3 regions of the Serratia odorifera genome follow, and region 3 is predicted to be linked to each of the others. Evidence: predicted binding sites of a transcription regulator. Region 3 holds the regulator's gene; each other region holds the start of a gene.
What was found. Region 3 encodes CRP, which controls carbon source genes, mostly activating them, when cyclic AMP is high. Its sites were predicted from a motif close to ATGTGANNNNNNTCACAT; they were not measured.
Positions count from the first base shown of each region.

Region 1: a site for CRP is predicted at 4,375-4,392, ahead of yrbN (protein YrbN). Genes of this name have one in related genera too.
Region 2: a site for CRP is predicted at 2,254-2,271, ahead of ACCC84_RS07635 (sugar transporter). Genes of this name have one in related genera too.

Region 1 is NZ_JBGMUT010000009.1:68,917-76,617, forward strand. Features, by position in the region: gene truB (tRNA pseudouridine(55) synthase TruB) at 1-478, shown strand, start outside; gene rpsO (30S ribosomal protein S15) at 634-903, shown strand; gene pnp (polyribonucleotide nucleotidyltransferase) at 1,146-3,266, shown strand; gene nlpI (lipoprotein NlpI) at 3,396-4,280, shown strand; gene yrbN (protein YrbN) at 4,405-4,479, shown strand; gene ACCC84_RS18945 (DEAD/DEAH family ATP-dependent RNA helicase) at 4,469-6,397, shown strand; gene yedE (selenium metabolism membrane protein YedE/FdhT) at 6,541-7,701, shown strand, end outside.
Region 2 is NZ_JBGMUT010000002.1:334,997-342,697, forward strand. Features, by position in the region: gene ACCC84_RS07610 (NAD(P)H-dependent flavin oxidoreductase) at 1-164, opposite strand, end outside; gene ACCC84_RS07615 (DsbA family protein) at 379-1,071, opposite strand; gene ACCC84_RS07620 (alpha/beta fold hydrolase) at 1,116-1,577, shown strand; partial or broken gene ACCC84_RS07625 (Arm DNA-binding domain-containing protein) at 1,739-1,869, opposite strand; tRNA gene ACCC84_RS07630 (tRNA-Asn) at 1,935-2,010, opposite strand; gene ACCC84_RS07635 (sugar transporter) at 2,333-3,520, shown strand; gene ACCC84_RS07640 (AMP nucleosidase) at 3,567-5,027, opposite strand; gene ACCC84_RS07645 (LysR family transcriptional regulator) at 5,132-6,064, opposite strand; gene ACCC84_RS07650 (aldo/keto reductase family oxidoreductase) at 6,170-7,036, shown strand; gene ACCC84_RS07655 (molybdopterin-dependent oxidoreductase) at 7,050-7,701, opposite strand, start outside.
Region 3 is NZ_JBGMUT010000008.1:168,054-175,754, reverse strand. Features, by position in the region: gene ACCC84_RS18445 (LacI family DNA-binding transcriptional regulator) at 1-646, shown strand, start outside; gene ACCC84_RS18440 (PhzF family phenazine biosynthesis protein) at 647-1,429, opposite strand; gene ACCC84_RS18435 (LysE family translocator) at 1,440-2,042, opposite strand; gene ACCC84_RS18430 (hydrolase) at 2,383-3,363, shown strand; gene ACCC84_RS18425 (YheU family protein) at 3,360-3,593, shown strand; gene ACCC84_RS18420 (phosphoribulokinase) at 3,733-4,602, shown strand; gene ACCC84_RS18415 (OsmC family protein) at 4,656-5,063, opposite strand; gene crp (cAMP-activated global transcriptional regulator CRP) at 5,438-6,070, shown strand; gene argD (bifunctional acetylornithine/succinyldiaminopimelate transaminase) at 6,192-7,412, opposite strand; gene ACCC84_RS18400 (aminodeoxychorismate synthase component II) at 7,545-7,701, opposite strand, start outside.

The sequences.
Region 1 (7,701 bases), on a different contig from region 3:
CGAACTGACGTTCATCCGCTGGGAAGGGGATGAGCTGGAGCTGGAAATCCACTGCTCCAAAGGAACCTACATCCGCACCATTACCGACGATCTCGGCGAACTGCTGGGCTGCGGCGCGCACGTGATTTATCTGCGTCGTTTGCAGGTAGCGAAATATCCGATCGAACGCATGGTGACGCTGGAACAGCTGAGCGCATTGCTGGAACAGGCGCAGGCCGAAGGCATCGCGCCGGGTGAACTGCTCGATCCGCTGCTGATGCCGATGGACAGTCCGGTGGAAAACTTCCCGGAAGTTAACCTGCTGCCAGCGGTGGCGGGCTACGTCAAGCAGGGGCAGCCGGTTCAGGCTGCCGGCGCGCCAGCGCACGGTATGGTACGTATCACCGAAGGCGATGAGCATAAATTCATCGGCGTCGGTGAGATTGCCGACGACGGGCGGGTGGCACCAAAACGGCTGGTTGTCGAGCATTTCGACTGACTGGTTAACAACGCCTCGTCTGGCGTTGCTGCTGCGCACATTGCCTGTTGCTTGAAGGATGATGGGGATCAGAGTAGAATGGCGCAGCTTATGCATTGGGTTGCTGAATTAGAGATCGGCGCCTGTATTTATTATCTATAATCTGGAGTATGACAATGTCTCTAAGTGTTGAAGCTAAAGCTAAAATCGTAGCTGATTTCGGTCGTGGTACTAACGACAGCGGTTCTACCGAAGTTCAGGTTGCCCTGCTGACTGCGCAGATCAACCATCTGCAAGGCCACTTCTCAGAGCACAAAAAAGATCACCACAGCCGTCGTGGTCTGCTGCGTATGGTTTCTCAGCGTCGTAAGCTGCTGGACTACCTGAAGCGTAAAGATGTAGCACGTTACACCAGCCTGATCGAGCGTCTGGGTCTGCGTCGCTAATCGAACAAGTTTCAGTGGAAAGGGGCCTATTTTGGCCCCTTTCTTCTAGGAAGCATAAGCAAATCAGGTTAATGTATTGTTGAGGATCTTCCGGTACAGAGGTTCGCGCGGCTAATGAGAGACTTTATCTCGCGCATGAGATAAGGGTTGTCATTAGTCGCGAGGATGTAGTGTGAAGATCAGTGAGTCACCGGCGTGTCGAGTCGTCAATACGATTGTGCGCCTAATCTAAGGAAAAAATTTTGCTGACACCGACTATTCGCAAATTCCAGTATGGCCAGCATACCGTCACCATCGAGACCGGTATGATGGCACGTCAGGCCACTGCTGCCGTCATGGTAAGCATGGATGACACCGCGGTATTCGTTACCGTTGTAGGCCAGAAAAAAGCCAAACCAGGTCAGAGCTTCTTCCCACTGACCGTTAACTATCAAGAGCGTACCTACGCGGCCGGCCGTATCCCAGGCAGTTTCTTCCGTCGTGAAGGCCGTCCAAGCGAAGGCGAAACCCTGACCTCGCGTCTGATTGACCGTCCAATCCGCCCACTGTTCCCGGACAACTTCCTGAACGAAGTGCAGGTGATTGCGACCGTAGTATCGGTCAACCCGCAGGTTAACCCGGACATCGTGGCGATGATCGGTGCTTCTGCCGCCCTGAGCCTGTCCGGTATTCCGTTCAGCGGCCCAATCGGTGCAGCACGCGTCGGTTACATCAACGACCAGTACGTGCTGAACCCGACCACCGACGAGCTGAAAGAAAGCCGTCTGGATCTGGTGGTTGCCGGTACCGAAGGCGCGGTACTGATGGTTGAATCCGAAGCTGACGTTCTGAGCGAAGATCAAATGCTGGGCGCGGTGGTATTCGGCCACGAGCAGCAGCAGGTTGTGATTGAAAACATCAATTCCCTGGTTGCCGAAGTCGGCAAACCGAAGTGGGATTGGCAGGCGCCAGCGGTTAACGAAACGTTGCACGCCCGCGTAGCGGAACTGGCGGAAGGCCGTCTGGGTGACGCTTATCACATCACCGAAAAACAGCAGCGTTATGCTCAGGTTGATGCGATTAAAGAAGACGTGATTGCCGCATTGCTGGCGCAGGACGAGTCCCTGGACGCTGGCGAAATCCAGGACATCCTGGGCAGCGTCGAGAAAAACGTAGTGCGTAGCCGCGTACTGCGTGGCGAACCGCGTATCGACGGTCGCGAAAAAGACATGATCCGTGGTCTGGACGTGCGCACCGGCGTACTGCCGCGCACCCACGGTTCCGCGCTGTTCACCCGTGGCGAAACTCAGGCGCTGGTTACCGCGACGCTGGGTACCGCACGTGACGCGCAGAACCTGGACGAGCTGATGGGCGAAAAAACCGACAGCTTCCTGTTCCACTACAACTTCCCTCCATACTCCGTGGGTGAAACCGGTATGGTGGGCTCGCCTAAACGTCGTGAAATCGGTCACGGTCGCCTGGCGAAACGTGGCGTATTGGCTATGATGCCTAAACCAGAAGATTTCCCGTACACGGTGCGTGTGGTGTCTGAAATCACCGAATCCAACGGTTCTTCTTCCATGGCTTCGGTCTGTGGTGCCTCTTTGGCGCTGATGGACGCCGGTGTGCCGATCAAGGCTGCCGTTGCTGGTATCGCCATGGGTCTGGTGAAAGAGCAGGACAACTTTGTAGTTCTGTCCGACATTCTGGGTGACGAAGATCACCTGGGTGACATGGACTTTAAAGTGGCTGGTAGCCGTGATGGTATCACCGCGCTGCAAATGGACATTAAAATTGAAGGTATCACCCGCGAAATCATGCAGGTGGCACTGAACCAGGCCAAGGGCGCTCGTCTGCACATCCTGGGCGTGATGGAACAGGCTATCAGCACTCCGCGTGGCGATATTTCTCAGTTTGCACCACGCATCCACACCATCAAGATCAATCCGGACAAGATCAAGGATGTGATCGGTAAAGGCGGTTCAGTCATCCGTGCGTTGACTGAAGAGACTGGCACTACCATCGAAATCGAAGATGATGGTACAGTTAAAATCGCTGCTACCGACGGTGAGAAGGCCAAGTTTGCCATTCGCCGCATCGAAGAGATCACCGCAGAGATCGAAGTGGGCCGCGTGTATCAGGGTAAAGTGACCCGTATCGTTGATTTCGGCGCCTTCGTGGCGATCGGCGGCGGTAAAGAAGGTCTGGTTCACATTTCACAAATCGCTGACAAGCGCGTTGAGAAAGTGACCGACTATCTGCAGATGGGTCAGGAAGTGCCGGTCAAGGTGCTGGAAGTTGATCGCCAGGGCCGTGTGCGCCTGAGCATCAAGGAAGCTACCGCGCCTGAAGCGGATGCTCCTGCTGCACCAGAAGCAGAATAACTGTAAAGCAGTTTTGACAGCTCCCCGCCCCTGGGGTTGGGAGCTGTTCGTATCGCGCGGGTAGGAAGCCCGCGTTTTAGCAAGCGGAGGACAGGACGTTCATCCAATGTTTGTCTTCGGGAGTGGGAAATGAAGCCTTTCTTACGCTGGTGTTACGTTGCGACAGCGCTCATGCTGGCAGGATGCAGCAACAATGATTGGCGTAAAGATGACGTTCTGGCTATCCCGTTGCAGCCTACGTTGCAGCAGGAAGTGATCCTGGCGCGCATGGAACAAATACTTGCCAGTCGGGCACTGACGGACGATGAGCGCGCGCAGCTTTTATATGAGCGCGGTGTGCTGTATGATAGTCTTGGGTTACGTGCACTGGCGCGCAATGACTTTTCACAAGCGCTGGCGATACGTCCCGATATGCCGGAAGTTTTCAACTACCTGGGCATTTACTTAACGCAGGCGGGCAATTTTGATGCTGCCTATGAAGCGTTTGATTCTGTACTAGAGCTTGATCCAACTTACAATTACGCGCGTTTAAACCGGGGCATCGCATTGTATTATGGCGGCCGCTTCCCGTTGGCGCAGGATGATCTGCTGGCGTTTTATCAAGACGACCCAAATGATCCCTTCCGTTCGTTGTGGCTGTATCTTGTGGAACGAGAAATCGATCCCAAGAAGGCTGACGTAGCGCTTCAACAGCGTTACGACAAAGCGGACCGAGGGCAATGGGGATGGAAAATTGTCGAATTCTACCTGGGTAAGATCAGCGAAAAAACGCTGATGGAAAGCCTCAAGGCGGATGCAACGGATAACACTTCGCTCGCTGAGCATCTCAGTGAAACTGACTTCTATTTGGGTAAACACTACCTGAGTCTGGGGGACAAGGACACCGCTTCGGCGCTGTTCAAACTGACGGTGGCTAACAACGTTCATAACTTTGTTGAGCACCGCTATGCATTGTTGGAATTGGCGCTTTTGGGCCAAGAACAAGACGACCTATCGGAATCGGACCAGCAATAGCTGACGAACATCTAACAGCCTGATAGACCTTGGTTTAACCGACCATAGCTATCGCCTTCACGGGTGAGGGCTTTTTTGTTCGTTTTATAATCTAATTTGAGCCGGTTCACACTTTTCAATGAAAATGACTGAAAATTTTCTCGACGAGTTATGTAGACTGGCTGCCATTATTAATGAGGCACGTGTACATGACTACTGAGCTTGAAACCTCTTTTGCTGACCTGGGGCTGTCTGCTCCTATCATTTCCGCCCTGACCGATCTGGGCTATGAAAAACCGTCACCGATCCAGGCTGAGTGTATTCCTCACCTGTTGAACGGTCGCGATGTGCTGGGTATGGCACAAACCGGCAGCGGTAAAACTGCGGCGTTCTCGCTGCCACTGCTGCATAACCTCGACGCTTCCCTGAAGGCACCACAGATTCTGGTGCTGGCCCCGACCCGCGAACTGGCGGTTCAGGTTGCCGAAGCGATGACCGATTTCTCCAAACACATGAACGGCGTTAACGTTGTGGCTCTGTACGGCGGCCAGCGTTACGACGTGCAGCTGCGCGCCCTGCGCCAGGGCCCACAAATCGTAGTGGGTACCCCGGGCCGTCTGCTGGACCACCTGAAACGCGGCACCCTGAACCTCTCTAACCTGAGCGGTCTGGTGCTGGATGAAGCTGACGAAATGCTGCGCATGGGCTTTATCGAAGACGTAGAAACCATCATGGCGGAAATCCCGGCTGAACATCAGACCGCGCTGTTCTCCGCTACTATGCCGGAAGCGATTCGTCGCATTACCCGCCGCTTTATGAAAGAGCCGCAGGAAGTGCGCATTCAATCCAGCATCACTACCCGTCCTGACATCAGCCAGAGCTACTGGACTGCACAGGGCATGCGTAAAAACGAAGCGCTGGTGCGTTTCCTGGAAGCCGAAGACTTTGATGCAGCCATCATCTTCGTGCGTACCAAAAACGCCACGCTGGAAGTGGCCGAAGCGCTGGAGCGCAGCGGTTACAGCAGCGCCGCGCTGAATGGCGACATGAACCAGGCGCTGCGTGAGCAGACCCTGGAGCGTTTGAAAGACGGTCGTCTGGATATCCTGATTGCTACCGACGTTGCGGCCCGTGGCCTGGACGTTGAGCGTATCAGCCTGGTAGTCAACTACGATATCCCGATGGATTCCGAATCTTACGTTCACCGTATCGGCCGTACCGGTCGTGCTGGCCGCGCTGGCCGTGCGCTGCTGTTCGTGGAAAACCGCGAACGCCGCCTGCTGCGCAACATTGAACGCACCATGAAGCTGACGATCCCTGAGGTTGAGCTGCCGAACGCAGAACTGCTGGGTCAACGCCGTCTGGCCAAGTTCGCCGCTAAGGTTCAGCAGCAGCTGGAAAGCAGCGATCTGGACATGTACCGCGCGTTGCTGGCTAAACTGCAGCCGGAAGAAGAGCTGGACATCGAAACGCTGGCAGCAGCATTGCTGAAGATGGCACAGGGCGAACGTCCACTGATCCTGCCACCGGATCCGGTGTTCAAACCGCGTCAACGTCGTGAATTCAACGACCGTGACGATCGCGGCGGTGACCGTCGTCGTGATAGCCGTGACGGCGGTGAGCGTCCACAGCGTCGCGAACGTCGTGACGTGGGTGAAATGCAGCTGTACCGCATCGAAGTGGGCCGTGATGACGGCGTGGAAGTGCGTCATATCGTTGGTGCGATTGCCAACGAAGGCGACATCAGCAGCCGTTACATCGGTAACATCAAGCTGTTTGGTTCCCACTCCACCATCGAACTGCCAAAAGGCATGCCGGGCGAGATCCTGAATCACTTCACGCGCACCCGCATTCTGAACAAGCCGATGAATATGCAACTGTTGGGCGATGCTCAGCCGCATGAACGTCGTGAGCGTCGCGAAGGCGGTAACGCCGGTGGCGAACGTCGCGGCAACGGTCGTCCTTTCAACGGCGAACGTCGTGAAGGCGCACCGCGTCGTTCTTTCGGCGAGCGTCGTGAAGGCGGAAATGCAGCCGGTGGCGAACGTCGTGGCGGTGGTAACTTCAACCGTGACCGCGCACCGCGTCGTGACGATGCAGCGCCAGCCACTCCACGTCGTCGTTTCGGTGACGCATAAGCACTGATTTATCGTTCGCGCTAAGTCATGATGAAAACCAGCCCTCGGGCTGGTTTTTTTACGTCTGAAAAGAGGGATTGCTGCGGTTAATGACGTATCATTCATCTGGTTATTATTCATGGATGTGATGCATAGGAGATGCCATGAGCTGGCAGCAATTCAAATCGCAATACCTGGTGCGCTTTTGGGCGCCGCTACCGGCGGTGATCGCCGCAGGGATCCTTGCCACCTATTATTTCGGCCTGACCGGCACCTTCTGGGCGGTGACCGGTGAATTTACCCGTTGGGGCGGTCACCTGTTGCAGTGGCTCGGCTTTCACCCGGAACAATGGGGGTACTTCAAACTTATCGGCCTTGAGGGGACGCCGCTACAACGCATCGATGGGCGGATGATTATCGGCATGTTCGCCGGTTGCATTGCCGCCGCGTTGTGGGCCAACAATGTTAAGCTGCGACGGCCGCAGCACCGCATTCGTATCGTGCAGGCGCTGTTGGGCGGCATCATTGCCGGCTTTGGCGCGCGTTTGGCGATGGGGTGTAACCTTGCCGCTTTCTTTACCGGTATTCCGCAGTTTTCGCTGCACGCCTGGTTCTTTGCGCTGGCGACCGCGGTGGGGTCGTACTTCGGCGCCAAATTTACCCTATTGCCGCTGTTTCGTATCCCGGTGAAATTGCAGAAGGTGCGCGCGGCGGCACCATTGACGCAGCAACCGCAGCAGGCACGTCGCCGTTTTCGGCTCGGCATGCTGGTATTCCTGCTGGCCGTGGCCTGGTCGCTGTGGACGCTGTTTGACGCGCCGAAGCTCGGCATCGCCATGCTGTTTGGTATCGGCTTCGGTCTGTTGATTGAGCGTGCGCAGATCTGCTTCACCTCGGCGTTCCGTGATTTGTGGATCACCGGTCGCACCCACATGGCCAAGGCGATTATTCTGGGGATGGCGGTCAGCGCGATAGGCATCTTCAGCTATGTTCAGCTTGGCGTATCGCCCAAGATTATGTGGGCCGGCCCGAACGCGGTGCTGGGTGGGTTGCTGTTTGGTTTTGGCATCGTGCTGGCGGGCGGCTGCGAAACCGGCTGGATGTACCGCGCGGTCGAAGGGCAAATTCATTACTGGTGGGTCGGGCTTGGCAATATCATCGGGGCGACGCTGCTGGCCTATTATTGGGACGATCTGGCCCCGGCGTTGGCCACCGACTATGACAAGGTCAATTTGCTGGACACCTTCGGCCCGCTTGGCGGCCTGCTGGTCACCTACCTGCTGCTGGGGTTGGCGTTCATCGCCATGCTGTGGTGGGAAAAACGC
Region 2 (7,701 bases), on a different contig from region 3:
GATACAGCGGTTTCCGCCGTTAAGCCCGCGTTTGGACCGAGTACGCCCAGGCCACCAGCGTTACTTACGGCGGCAACCAGTCGTGCATCGGTGAGCCACGATAATGGCCCCTGAATAACGGGCTTTTCGATGCCCAGAATTTGACAGATACGGTTGTTTTTCATGACGCGATCTCCTTCAGAAACGTTGTTCAGCCTGCCGGTTTCGGCGGCTGTGATAGGTAAATTGCTCTGGAGAAGATCCTAGCTTCATTATTGTTACGAAAAAGAACCTGATCTTTAAAACAGAATTACTAAGTTAGTAATAATGAGGATTTTAATGATCGCGCGCATTGTTCGCATCACTGAAAATAGTAAAGAGGCTGAATGCCCTGGTGGCTTATTGATGCTTCCGAATAACCCCCCCGTGGTAAACCTCTTTGATAAAAATCTCGTCTGCATCCAGTAAGGGTTGGATCAACGCCTTAACCGCAGAGATGCCCCGCAGGGAAAACGCTTCTTTAATCTCAACCGGCGAGATTAACGGATGCAGGTTAATTAATCTCCGGACGCTATCTGTTGATATTTCCGGCTGCATTTCAGCGAGTTCTCCGTCGGTCAACTTTATGATCGTGGAACGACATTGTTCGTATCCAATCACGCCGTTAACCAGCGCTCGTTTATCTTCATATTCCAAAAGATAAGCAGGCAGCCCTCTCACACCCAGCGACTGCCGCAGGCTGAAGTCATCAGTCAGTGACGCATGTGCGCTGCCGCCTTCATAGTGCTTAAGGAATTCGTTGACGCTGATGCCGGTGTCAGCCACTACCGCCAGTATTTCTTCCGGACGCGTTGTCGGACTGCATTCAACCAGGGTGGCAAAGCGCAGGTTATATAAAAAGCGGTCGGCTTTATTGCGATCCGCTAACTGAGCCGCCTTATAGGCCAGATTCAGTGGGACAGACGAAGTGTATTCCGTCGTAAAGAGCTGCAAATCCGTCATGTTTACAGGCATGCCGGTAATGCTTTCTTCGCTTTTGTATATCTCTGCCAGCTTCAGCCTGTATTTTTCAAGGGCATATTGCTTGCTCACCTTCAGGTCTTCAGGATCGACGAAATCATACCCACCCGGAACGCGTGCTGAGCTTTGTAGATATCGAGGGCAATATTGCCCCCGAAGACTGTTTCCTGAGTCGTCAGGTCATTGATTATCCGGAGGGCAGCGATGAGCAATTTTTTGATGAATTCATTGTGCGAACTCTGCATGTCCCGGCCTGGGCCAGTGCATTATATTCGGTGAGCCTTCGTTATAAAGTACGTGCCAGTGCAGTAAGATACATTTTTAAATCGATGGTTGATTACTCCGACCACGGAGAACTGATGACCAAATTTCTGAATCTACCCTGTCCAAAAATGTTCATGTGCGGCGAACAGAATGCAACCCTGTCCTACCTTGATTATATTCAGCAGCGAGGCGTGAAGCTGGCTGAAATTCCTGAGTGCGGGCATTTTCCTATGTATTCCAATCCCATTGCCATGTGGCGTCATATAAGCGAATTTCAGAAGTCGGTATTATCTGCACGGGTATCTCACCAGTAATCACTTTTATCGACACTGCGAGTTTTATACAAATAGAAAAAACGGCGGTGGTTATGATCCTTCCGTTTTACAGACCGTATATTCCTTACGTCTGGTATTGGCGCCATAAGTGCTTTGAATAGTGAAGGTGCCAGGGCGATTCCGGAAACTCTGATGCGCCTTTTATGCCAGCTCAATGCTACGTGCTCAAAGGATTTTCCCTGAGAGTGGGTAGTACGTTCTGCACCAATAGCTTACGGAAGTCATCACGTTGCTGCCGGGCGTCAGCCAGAGAAACATCGGGATAAGCGCCAAAGGCATCGGAGCATCAAAAGCAAAAAGCCCGCTTAAGTTTCCTTAAGCGGGCTTCTCTAAATATGGCTCCTCTGACTGGACTCGAACCAGTGACATACGGATTAACAGTCCGCCGTTCTACCGACTGAACTACAGAGGAATCGTTTGAACGGGGCGCATGTTAGCGAGGGTGAGGGGGTTTGTCAAAGCCGAGATTAGGCAAAAAAGTGCGTTTGCTGATGCAATGTACAGTATGACGGGTTTTTCGCCATTGCTGGTGTGATTGGCAGGCAAAATGGCGTAGGAGGCGTCGTATCGGGGGGCGCGTCGGCGTGACCTACGGCATAGCGCTGGGGGCAGGTATGTTTAGCTCACCAGCAAGAAAAAATAATCATAATAAAAAGTGTGACGCATATCGCATTTCATAACGCAGTTGGATAAAATATCTCCATTGCTTCCCACCTGTTCTGGACCCATTTACCATGGAAGAGATTGCTGCTTCCCGCCGCACAGCCTGGCTGCGCGTCGTCGTGCTTGCCGTTTCCGCATTTATCTTTAATACCACCGAATTTATTCCGGTCGGTTTGCTCAGTGACATTGCCCAAAGCTTCGCCATGCAAACCGAACAGGTGGGACTGATTATTACCATTTACGCCTGGATAGTGGCCACGGCGTCGTTGATCTGCATGCTGCTGACCAGCAAGATTGAGCGTCGCAAGTTACTGATTGGCGTATTTATTCTGTTTATCGCCAGCCACGTGTTGACCGCCGTGGCCTGGGATTTCACCACGCTGGTGATTTCACGTGCCGGCGTAGCCTTGGCGCACTCGGTGTTTTGGGCAATTACCGCCTCTCTGGCGATTCGCGTGGCGCCGGCGGGTAAAAAAGCCCAGGCATTAAGCATGCTGGCTGGCGGCACCGCCCTGGCGATGGTGCTGGGGCTGCCGCTGGGCCGGGTGGTCGGGCAGTTGCTCGGTTGGCGTATGACCTTTATTGGCATCGCGGTGGCGGCCACCTTGGCGCTGGTGATGCTGTGGCGGCTGCTGCCGGAGCTGAAAAGTGAGCATTCCGGCTCACTGGCCAGCGTACCGATGCTGTTCAAGCGCCCGGCGCTGGTCAGCCTGTATATGCTGACCATTATCGTGGTGACGGCGCATTTCACCGCTTACAGCTACATCGAGCCTTTCATTCAGAACGTGGCCGGCCTGAGCGGCAACTTCACCACCTTGATGCTGCTGCTGTTCGGTGCGAGCGGTATTATCGGCAGCATGCTGTTCAGCCGTTATAGCGAGCGTTACCCGTCGGCTCTGTTTATCGGCGCGATTGGCCTGTTGACGCTGTGCCTGCTGTTGCTGTTGCCGGCGGCGGGCAGTCAGCTCAACCTCACGCTGCTTTGCGCCTTCTGGGGCATGGCGATCATGGCGATTGGCCTGTCGATGCAGGCCAAAGTGCTCAGCCTGGCGCCGGATGCGACCGATGTGGCGATGGCGATCTTCTCGGGATTGTACAATCTGGGGATCGGCGGTGGGGCGCTGCTGGGCAATCAGGTCAGTTTGCACCTCGGCATGCCGAATATCGGTCTGGTTGGTGCACCGCTGGCGCTGATCGCCCTGGGTTGGTGCGTGCTGAACTTCTACCGCAGCGAACGGCTGCAACATCACCGCGCGTAATCGGGCGCTGCGGCCGAGGGCGTCTGGCCCCCGGCCGCGTTGTGACTTAACGGAACGGTGGTTCGTTGAAGGTACGCAGTTTGCGTGAATGCAGGCGCTCGCCTTCGGCGCGCAGCAGGTCAATCGCGCGAATACCGATTTGCAGATGCTCTGAAATCGCCCCCTCATAAAAACGGTTCGCCTGTCCTGGCAGCTTGATCTCACCGTGCAGCGGTTTGTCCGATACGCACAACAACGTCCCGTACGGCACGCGGAAGCGGTAACCCTGTGCGGCGATGGTGGCGCTTTCCATATCCACCGCCACCGCCCGGCTGAGGTTAAATCGCAGCGCCGACGCCGAATAGCGCAGCTCCCAGTTGCGATCGTCGGTGGTGACCACGGTGCCGGTACGCAACCGCTGTTTGACCTCTTCCCCCGGCATACCACTGACCATTTTGGTCGCGTCGTACAGCGCACGCTGCACTTCGGCGATGCTCGGGATTGGGATATCCGGCGGCAACACCGCATCCAGCACGTGATCGTCACGCAGGTAGGCGTGCGCCAGCACGTAATCACCAATTGACTGGCTCTCGCGCAGGCCGCCGCAGTGGCCGATCATCAGCCAGGCATTCGGTCGCAGCACCGCCAGATGGTCGCAGATGGTTTTGGCGTTCGACGGCCCGACGCCGATGTTGACCAGCGTAATGCCCTGACCGTTGGCGCCGATCAAATGGTAGGCCGGCATCTGGTGGTTTTTCCACGCCAGGTCGGATACGGCCTGCTCGGGCGCCGAGGTTTCTGCGGTGATATAGGTGCCACCGGCACAGGACAGCGCCTGATACGGGCTGTCGGGATCGGCGATTTGTCGGCAGGCCCAGCTGACGAACTCGTCAACGTAGCGGGTATAATTGGTAAACAGCACAAACGGCTGGAAGTCTTCTACCGGCGTGCCGGTGTAATGGCGCAGACGCGCCAGCGAAAAGTCGACGCGCAGCGCATCAAAGTGCGACAACGGGAAGGTATCGGTGGCGTGGAATAAACCATCGGCGGTTTCATCGCCAATTTGCGACAGTTCGGTGGTGGGAAAATGCTGCGCCAACCCGGCGCTCATGGAACGATCCAGCGACAGGCTGGAGCCGTCAATCACATACGGGTAGGGGATCTCGAGCGTTGACGGCACCACCTCGATATTGGCGCCGTATTCGCCCTGCAGCAGAGACAGCTGATCGGCCAGATAATGGCGGAACAGCTGCGGTCGGGTTACGGAGGTGGTGTAGCAGCCCGGATGGGTAAAGCGCCCATAGGCGCGGGTTTTTTTCTCGCTGGGGGCGGTGCCATCCCAACTGACCCGCAGTTGCGGATAGACAAACAACCCTTCCGCGCGCGCTTTGACGTCAGGCAACCTGCCGTGTTCAATATAGGCGCCAATCGCCGTGCGTAGCGCATTTACCGCGTCGTCGTACATGGTTTCCAGTTGATCCAGTGCCTCGGAGGCCGTCAGTCTGGTGCCTGTTTCGCTGTTCGTCATAATGCCCCTTGTCGCTGGTAGTTTCTGGCTGAGACTCTGTTAGAAAAGTAGCATATTCTCAATATGTTACAACTGTATGCCGAGGGTCAGGCGCTTCTTTGCGTTCAGCCGGCAGACGCCTGTGGCGTCGCTGGGTGAGCGGCAACGGTTTTGACATAGCTGATAAAGGCCTTGAGCGGCGCGGGAACCAGGCGGTGGCCGGGATAATAGAGATACGGGCCGGAAAACGCTGGCCACCAGGGCTCCAGCACCGGTTCAAGCTCGCCGCGTGACAAATACGGTCGCAGCCACTCTTCAAACAGCATGACTACCCCGGTGCCGGCCAGCGCGGCATCGATAGCCAGATCCGCTGCCCCGCCGAGACGCACGATCAGCGGTCCGTCGACATCTACTCGTACCCGCTGCTCGGCCTGGGCGAACTCCCAGGTAGCCAGCGTGCCGCTGGGGAAACGCCCGCGTATGCAGGCATGGTTGAGTAATTCATCCGGGTGTTGCGGCCGGCCGTGCCGATTGAGGTAGGCGCTGGAGGCGGCGGCGGCAAAACGTTGGCTGCGCGGGCCGATCGGCACCGCGATCATGTCCTGCTCCAGCCGTTCATCATACCGGATCCCGGCATCACAGCCTGCCGCCAGAATGTCGACGAAGCTCTCTTCGGTGACGATTTCCAACTGAATATCGGGATAGGCCGCAAGAAACGGTGACACCAGCGCGGGTAGCACCAGACGGGCGACGCTGACCGGCACGTTCAGTTTGAGGGTGCCGGCCGGCTTGTCGCGAAAGTGGTTGACCGAATCGAGTGCCGCGGCGACCTCGTTCAAGGCGGGCGTCAGCCGCTCAAGCAAGTCACGGCCGGCTTCGGTGGGCATTACGCTGCGCGTGGTGCGGTTCAGCAGCCGGACACCAAGCTGCGCTTCCAGCCGGCGTACCGCTTCGCTCAGCCCGGAGGCGCTGGTGCCGCTGCTCTTGGCACCTTCACGGAATCCACCGGCGCGCGCTACCGCGACAAACGCCCTTAAATCGTTCAGATCGCTCTTCATGATGATTGTTCGCCATTTCGCACAGCCCATGCGGATTGTGCCGGATTATCGTGCGGTCGAAAAGGGACTATCTTGTCAGCAGCGAATACAAAAAGGAGCGACAACATGTCTCAGATCGAAAAGTCAGGCAGTTACACCCTGGGGGATCGCCGCGTGCACCGCCTGGGATACGGCGCGATGCAGCTGGCCGGTCCGGGAGTATTTGGCCCACCGCGCGATCGTGCTGCGGCGCTGGCGGTGTTGCGCAGCGCCGTTGAGCAGGGGGTTAATCATATTGATACCAGTGATTTTTACGGCCCGCATATTACCAACCAGCTAATCCGCGAAGCGTTGGCGCCTTACCCCGACGATCTGACCATTGTCAGCAAAATCGGTGCGCGCCGCGGCGACGATGCCGCCTGGTTGCCGGCTTTTTCTGCCGAGGCGTTGACACAGGCGGTGCACGATAACCTGCGTAATCTGGGGCTGGAACAGCTTGAGGTGGTCAATCTGCGTATCATGTTTGACGCGCACGGCCCGGCGGAAGGATCGATCGAACAGCCGCTTAGCGTACTGGCGCAGTTGCAGCAGCAGGGGCTGGTACGCCATATCGGTTTAAGCAATGTGACACCCCGTCAGGTGGCAGAAGGGCGGCGGATTTGCCCGATCGTCTGCGTGCAGAATCAGTATAATCTGGCCTGTCGCGGTGATGATGCGTTGATCGATGATTTGGCCCGCGACGGCATCGCCTATGTACCGTTCTTTCCGCTGGGCGGCTTCAGCCCGCTGCAATCCTCGACGCTGTCTGAGCTGGCGCAGCAGTTGGCAGTGACGCCGATGCAGCTGGCGCTGGCCTGGCTGCTACAGCGTGCGCCGAATATCCTGTTGATCCCGGGGACATCTTCGCTCGGCCATTTGCACGAAAACCTGGCGGTCGCGCAGCTGTCTCTGTCGGATGAGACAATGAGCATGCTGAACGCTATCGGCGCCTGACGGGCCGGGCAGGCTAGATGCCGCTGAACCAGTTATAGCCCTGATCCTCCCAGTAGCCGCCGGGGTTGGTGTCGCTGACCACAATGGCGGCAATGTGTTTGGCGTTCTTGAAGCCCAGCTTGGTCGGCACCCGCAGCCGCAGCGGGTAACCGTATTCCGCCGGCAGCGCCTTGCCGGCGAAATCCAGCGCCAGAATGGTCTGTGGATGCAGCGCGGTGGCCATGTCGATGCTGGAATAGTAGCGGTCGGCGCACTTGAAACCAACGTAGCGCGCGTTGAGATCGGCCCCCACCTGTTGCAGAAAACTGCTCAGCGGCACGCCGCTCCATTGGCCGATGGCGCTCCAGCCTTCGATGCAGATCAGACGGGTGATCTGGCTGTGCTGCGGCAAACGCTGTAGCTGCGCCAGGGTCCACGGCGCCTTTTTCGCCACCTTGCCGGACACCTCCAGTTGAAAGCTGTCGAGATCCACCTCTGGCACGTTGTATTGCGGATAATAGGCGTTGAACGGGAACGGCTGGGTTATCTGATCCGGGCGATAGGTTTGCGCCAACCGCTGCCGGCTGAACAGCCAGCTCTGCACCCGATCGTTCCAGCGCGACATTGCCCACAGCACTTTATCCACCCGATCGCCGTCCTGCATATTGCAACCGGTCAACATCGCC
Region 3 (7,701 bases):
GAAAGTGGTGGACGGGGTGATCACCATGGATGCCGTCAGCTGCCTGCCGGGACTGACGGCAATGATCGGTGACTTTCCGTGGGTACAGTGTGGCGAAGGAGATCCGGAGTTTCGCGCCTCGTCGGTGACCATAGACAACCACCAGGCGGCGTTTGCCGGCGTACGGCTGCTGGCGGACAAGGGGCGTCAACGCATCGCCTTGATTAACAGCGATATGCGCTATCTCTATTCGCAACAGCGTGAACAGGGCTATCTGCGGGCGCTGGCGGATTTTGGCCTGAGTTACCATCGGGTGGAATACGTTGACGGGCTGGAGTATGCCGCCGGTGCGCAGGCGATGAACCGCCTGCTGGCCGACGCGCAGCCGCCGGATGCGGTATTTGCCATTTCCGACGTGGTTGCCGGCGGGGCGATGAGCGCCTTGCATCAGCGCGGACTGCGTATCCCGCAAGACGTGGCGATCATCGGCTTTGACGGCGTGCCGTTCGGCGCTATCACCACGCCGCCGCTGTCGACCATCGAGCAGCCGATGCACCAGTTCGGCATTCGCAGCGTGCAACTGCTGTTGGCAAAAATCAAGGATCCGCAGTTGGCGCCCAGCAATGAAGTACTGGACTGGCGGCTGGTGGAGCGCGGCACCACCTGATTAGGCGGTAATTGATCCGCGCAGGAATATATTGGCATAGCCGCCGAGCAACGTACGCTCGCCCTGCAACTGGCAAAACAGCTCGCCACCGCGCGGCGAGATCTGCCGGGCATGCAATGCGCTACGGCCCAGCCTGGCGCTCCAGTACGGCATCAGACTGCAGTGGGCCGAGCCGGTCACCGGATCCTCGCCGCCATCCAGCGTAAAGTAGCGAGAAACGAAATCCACCTCGTCACCCGGTGCGGTGACGATCACCCCACGACCCACCGCCGCGATCAACGCCGGTATCGCCGGTTGCAGCGCCCTGACCTGCGCCTCATTGTCCAGTACCACCATTAGCGCATTGGCCTGCCACACCGCCTGCGGCTGCACGCCCAACAGCGCGGCCAGGCCTGCCGGCTCGGCGATCGGGTGCGGGGCGCGTGTCGGGAAGTCCAGAATCAGGCGTTGACCGTCCGCCGCGTCGCGTTTGACATACAGCTCTCCACTGGCGGAACGCAGGCGCACATCGTTCAGCCCCGGGTTCAGCACATTGAGCATCACATGCGCCGCCGCCAGCGTGCCATGGCCGCATAAGTCCACTTCGCGGTACGGCGTGAACCAGCGGATGGCGGCCATGTCGCCGTCCTGCCACACAAAGCTGGTTTCCGGCAGGTTCAATTCATTGGCGATCGCCTGCATTTGCACGGCGTCCGGTGGCGCTTTCAACACATATACGCCCGCCGGATTGCCGCGCAACCCCTGGCCAACAAAGGCGTCAACGTGGAAATAATCTTCGGTCATCTGCAATCCCTTAATGCCAAATCAACAACACGCAGGCTGCGGTCAGCAACCCCATAGAAACGTTAAAGATAACCCAGGCTTTCTTGCTGCGCAGCAAACGGCCAATCACGCTGCCGAAACCGAGCCAGACGATGCCGGTGGCCAGATTCATGCCGGAAAGCCCCGCCGAGATCGCCAGAATCGAGTGATTATACCCTTCGCCGTTCAGGCTGAAGCTGGCCACCGCGCCCAGCGCCATCAGCCAGGCCTTGGGGTTGAGAAACTGCAACAGCCAACCCTGATACAGACGAATCGGCTTGGGTGGCGCGGTATCGGTGTCGAGCTTTTCATAACGGGCGGTCGCCACCTTCCACGCCAGCCACAGCAGATACAGGCTGCCAAGAATTTTCAGTGCCAGGTGCAGCGAGGGATAGACCACAATCAGACTGCCAACGCCGAACGCCACCAGCAATAAAATGCTTTGCATGCCGAGTATGATGCCCAGCATCAGCCACAGCGAACGCATAAAGCCAAAGTTGGCGCCGGAGGTGGTTAACAACAGGTTATTCGGACCGGGCGTAATAGCGGCAACAAACAGGAAGCCGAGCATTGAAAGAAATAAACTTGATTCCATGAAACGGGTGCTCCCCACCCAAATGCGTGTGTGCGTTTACCCGTCATGCTGCAAGCTGCTTACTGGCTGGCTACGCATCCTGAGCCGAAGCACCGGGTTTGCGTAGGCGCATCGGGATGCATTCACTTGCCGCCTCGATGCAACTCGAATTATTTGGGGTATATTATTAATCATATCCCGAATCGTTGGTATGGCAGCCAAGAAGCCCGCGTGAGCATACCAGGCACTGACCGGTCAGTGATGGTCGCTGCCACTACAACGAATAAGGAAATAGTGGTATTGAAGCTAACAGTGCTCTACCGATCAGACAATAGCCGCCAATAAGAATTTTATTCACGTTATGTATGAAACCTTCCGCCCTCTCACCGGGGCCAGTAATCCGCACCTGCAAACGCTGCTGCCACGCCTGGTACGTCGTCGCGTACGACTGAAACCGCATTGGCAACGGCTGAACCTGCCTGATGGCGACTTTCTCGATCTCGCCTGGAGCGAAGACCCGCGCCTGGCGCGCGACAAACCGCGGGTAGTGCTGTTTCACGGCCTGGAAGGCAACTTCTACAGTCCGTATGCCCACGGCCTGTTGCACGCCTGGCAGCAAAAGGGCTGGCTCGGCGTGGTGATGCATTTTCGCGGTTGCAGCGGCGTGCCAAACCGCCAGCAACGCATTTACCATTCCGGTGAAACCGAAGACGCCCGCTTCTTCCTGCAATGGTTGCGCGACAGCTATGGCACTGCGCCAACCGCGGCAGTCGGCGTATCGCTCGGCGGCAATATGCTCGCCTGCTATCTGGCACAGCAGGAAGGCAATAGCCTGCTGGACGCGGCGGTGGTGGTCTCGGCACCGTTAATGCTCGAACCCTGCTCGTGGCGTATGGATCAGGGATTCTCCCGCGTATATCAGCATTACCTGCTGGGTCAGTTGAAGCAGAACGCCACGCGAAAACTGCTGCATTATCCCGGCACCCTGCCGCTGAAATTGCCGCAGTTGCAGGGCTTGCGCCGCATTCGCGATTTCGACGATCTGATTACCTCGCGCATTCACGGCTTCAGCGACGCCACGGATTATTACCGCCGTTGCAGCGCCTTGCCGCTGCTGCCGAAGATCCAGACACCGTTGCTGATCATCCATGCCAAGGACGATCCGTTCATGACCGACGAGGTGATCCCTGACCTCGCCAGCCTGCCGCACAATATCGAATATCAACTGACGGAATGCGGTGGCCACGTCGGCTTCGTCGGCGGCTCGCTAAAAAAACCCTACATGTGGCTGGAATACCGCATTCCCTCCTGGCTTACCCCTTATCTGGAACAGAACACGTGATAATCCCCTGGAAAGAACTGGACAGCGAAACGCTGAATAATCTGATCGAATCCTTTGTACTGCGCGAAGGCACTGACTACGGCGAGCATGAACGTTCGCTGACGCAGAAAGTGGAGGACGTTCGCCGGCAATTGCAAAGCGGCGAAGTGCTGCTGGTGTGGTCGGAACTGCATGAAACCGTCAATATCATGCCACGTGGCCAGTTCCGTGCCGGTCAGGAAGAAATGTAATCCGCCCTATGACTGACGGGAAAAATCAGGTATCAATGTGCCATACCCTACAGCACTCGAGTTGCATCGAGGCGGCCTACAGCAAAGCAGCTGAGGTACGACGGATAAAACACGCATTTTAGACGGAGTAACATATCGTATGTCTGCCAAACATCCCGTTATCGCGGTAACCGGCTCCAGCGGAGCCGGCACCACCACTACCAGCGTGGCGTTCCGCAAAATATTCCAGCAGTTGAATATTCGCGCCGCACAGTTGGAAGGCGACAGCTTCCACCGCTACACCCGGCCGGAAATGGACGCGGCGATCCGCAAGGCGCGCGACCTCGGCCGTCATATCAGCTATTTTGGCCCCGAAGCCAACGACTTCGGCCTGCTGGAGCAGAGCTTCCGTGAATATGGCAACGGCGGCAGCGGCCGTTCACGTAAATATCTGCACACCTATGACGAAGCCGTGCCGTACAACCAGGTTCCTGGCACCTTTACACCGTGGGAAGCCCTGCCGGAACCCACCGACGTGCTGTTCTACGAAGGGCTGCACGGCGGCGTCGTCACCGATCAGCATGACGTGGCACAGCAGGTCGATCTGCTGGTCGGCGTGGTGCCAATCGTCAACCTGGAGTGGATCCAGAAGCTGATCCGCGATACTGGCGAACGCGGCCATTCTCGCGAAGCGGTGATGGATTCGGTAGTGCGTTCGATGGAAGACTATATCAACTACATCACACCGCAGTTTTCACGCACCCACATCAACTTCCAGCGCGTGCCAACGGTGGATACCTCCAACCCGTTTGCCGCCAAGGCCATCCCGTCGCTGGACGAAAGCTTTGTGGTGATCCACTTCCGCGGGCTGGATCAGATTGATTTCCCTTATCTGCTGGCGATGCTGCAAGGCTCGTTTATTTCGCACATCAATACGCTGGTGGTGCCCGGCGGCAAAATGGGACTGGCGATGGAGTTGATCATGGCACCGCTGGTGCAGCGGCTGCTGGAAGGCAAAAAGATTGAGTAGCCAGGCGACACCGGACGGGCGCGGGGAGGATTAGGCCACCGCGCCACATGCCATTAGGCCACTTCCCGGACTTCAAAGCTGTGGGTAACGCTGGCGGCCTTGCCGAGCATCAGCGCTACCGAACAGTATTTGTCGGCAGACAGATCCACCGCACGCTCCACCGCCTTGTCGCCAAGCCCTTTACCGCTGACGATAAAATGCAGGTTGATATGGGTAAATACCCGTGGTGCCTCTTCGCGACGTTCAGAGGTCAGTTTTACCTCACAATCACGCACGTCGTGACGGCCTTTTTGCAAAATCGACACCACGTCAATCGCGCTGCATCCCCCCACGGACATCAGCACCATTTCCATCGGACTTGGCGCCTTGTCACCGGCATTGCCGTCCATCAATACCTGATGGCCAGACGCCGATTCGCCAAGAAACGTTAACCCTTCAACCCATTTGACTCTTGCCTGCATGCTCATGACTCCGATTGATTCTTTGTCATCAGACTACGCGTTAGCAGCAAAACTGGCAACGGAACCTGATACTGGTCATGTGTGAGCGAGACAACACAAGACACCCGCGTCACTCTGTGCTACAAACAGAGCCGCAATAACGCTTTCTGGACAGCGCTTTCAGGGAAATGCCCACGGAAAGGCACCTTAATGTGTATGTTAACAGAATGTAGCTTGCAGCTCTCACTGCAAGTTAATATGCTAGGGCAATAGCGTATTTTTACGTCACGCCTCAAAAACGGTTAATGGTCGCCGCTCATGGACAGCCATAACACGTTTGACAGGGAACTCTGACCCCTGTGATACAGGCAGATTACAACAGAGGATAACAGCGAATGGTTCTCGGCAAACCGCAAACAGACCCTACTCTCGAATGGTTCCTGTCTCATTGCCATATCCACAAATATCCATCGAAAAGTACGCTGATTCACCAAGGTGAAAAGGCCGAAACGCTTTACTACATCGTGAAAGGCTCCGTTGCGGTGCTGATCAAGGATGAAGAAGGCAAAGAGATGATCCTGTCCTATCTCAATCAGGGCGATTTCATCGGCGAACTTGGATTATTTGAAGAAGGCCAGGAACGCAGCGCCTGGGTTAGGGCTAAAACCGCCTGTGAAGTGGCTGAAATTTCCTATAAGAAATTCCGTCAGCTGATCCAGGTGAACCCTGACATTCTGATGCGCCTGTCGGCGCAGATGGCAAGCCGCCTACAGATCACCTCAGAGAAAGTGGGTAACCTCGCCTTCCTAGACGTTACCGGCCGCATTGCGCAAACCCTGCTCAATCTGGCCAAACAGCCGGATGCCATGACTCACCCGGACGGCATGCAAATTAAAATCACCCGTCAGGAAATTGGTCAAATCGTCGGTTGTTCACGCGAAACGGTTGGCCGTATTCTGAAAATGCTCGAAGATCAAAACCTGATTTCCGCACACGGCAAAACCATCGTCGTCTACGGTACCCGTTAATCCATTAAAACGGCACGCTTCAAAAAATGCCGGTCAGTTAACGCTGACCGGCATTTTTATGCGCCGTTTACCGTGGACACAGTCGGACATCCGATACCGTCTGCCGACCGCCGGTGGGTAGCTACCCGGCGTTGATCACGTCCTGAACCGCCAGCTCAAACAACGCCATACCGTCGGCAATATCTTGCGGCTCAACGACCAGCGACGGCGCAAATCGGATCACGTTCGGCCCGGCATTTAAAATCATCAGGCCACGCGCGGCGGCCGCGGTGAGGAAATCACGCGCCTTGCCGTGGTAAGGCGCCGTCAGTTCGGCGCCGATCAACAGCCCCATACCGCGAATCTCGCTGAAAATACGGTATTTTTCGCCAATGTCCCGCAACGCCGCAACATACAGCGTATGACGCTGTTCGACGCCGCTCAACACTTCGGCGGTATTGATCACGTCCAACGCCGCCTCCGCCACCGCGCAGGCCAGCGGATTGCCGCCATAGGTGGTGCCGTGGGTACCGACCTGCATCACCGAAGCAATCTCCTCGGTGGTCAGCATGGCGCTGACCGGGAAACCGCCGCCCAACGCTTTGGCGGTGGTCAGAATATCCGGCGTCACACCGTAGTGCATATAGGCGAACAGCTTGCCGCTGCGCCCCATACCGCTTTGCACTTCATCAAATACCAACAGCGCCTGGTGGCGATCGCACAGTTCACGCACACCTTGCAGGAACTGCGCATCCACCGGAGTAATACCGCCTTCGCCCTGAATCGGCTCCATCACCACCGCGCAGGTGTGATCGTCCATCACCGCCTTGACCGCCGCCAGATCGTTGAACGGTACATGCACGATGTCGGCCGGCTTTGGCCCGAAGCCGTCGGAATACTTCGCCTGGCCGCCAACCGAGACGGTAAACAGCGTACGGCCATGGAACGCGTTATAAAACGCGATGATTTTGGTTTTGTACGGGCTGTGGCGGGTAATGGCATAGTGGCGCGCCAGCTTGAATGCCGCTTCGTTGGCTTCGGCGCCGGAATTGGCGAAGAACACCCGATCGGCGAAAGTCGCGGCGATAAGCTTGCTGGCCAGGCGCAGCGACGGCTCGTTGGTAAAGACATTGCTGGTGTGCCACAGGGTTTCACCCTGCTGCTTCAGCGCCGCCACCAATGCCGGGTGGCAATGCCCCAGCGCAGTCACCGCAATACCGCCAGAGAAATCAATATACTCCTTGCCGTTGCTGTCCCACACTCGGCTGCCCTTGCCCTTGACGGGGACAAACTGGGCAGGTGCATAAACAGGCAGAATAACCTGGTCGAACGTATTGCGGCTGACTGGGTATTTTTCGGTCATTATTGGGTCCACCCTGAACGTGATCGGATTTTCAATGTTGCCATTAAGTGAAAATATAATCACAAAATATGCATAAAAAACCAATCAAGGGCAAACCTAAATCGCCAAAAAAGGAAAAAAACTCATAACCGGTTAACTTTTCAGGAAATTATCCAGCAGTTGGTGCCCCTGCTCGCTGAGAATGCTTTCCGGGTGAAACTGCACCCCTTCCAGCGCCAGCTGACGATGGCGGATCCCCATGATTTCGTCAGGTTCGCCGTCGCGCTCACTCCAGGCGGTTACCTCAAAG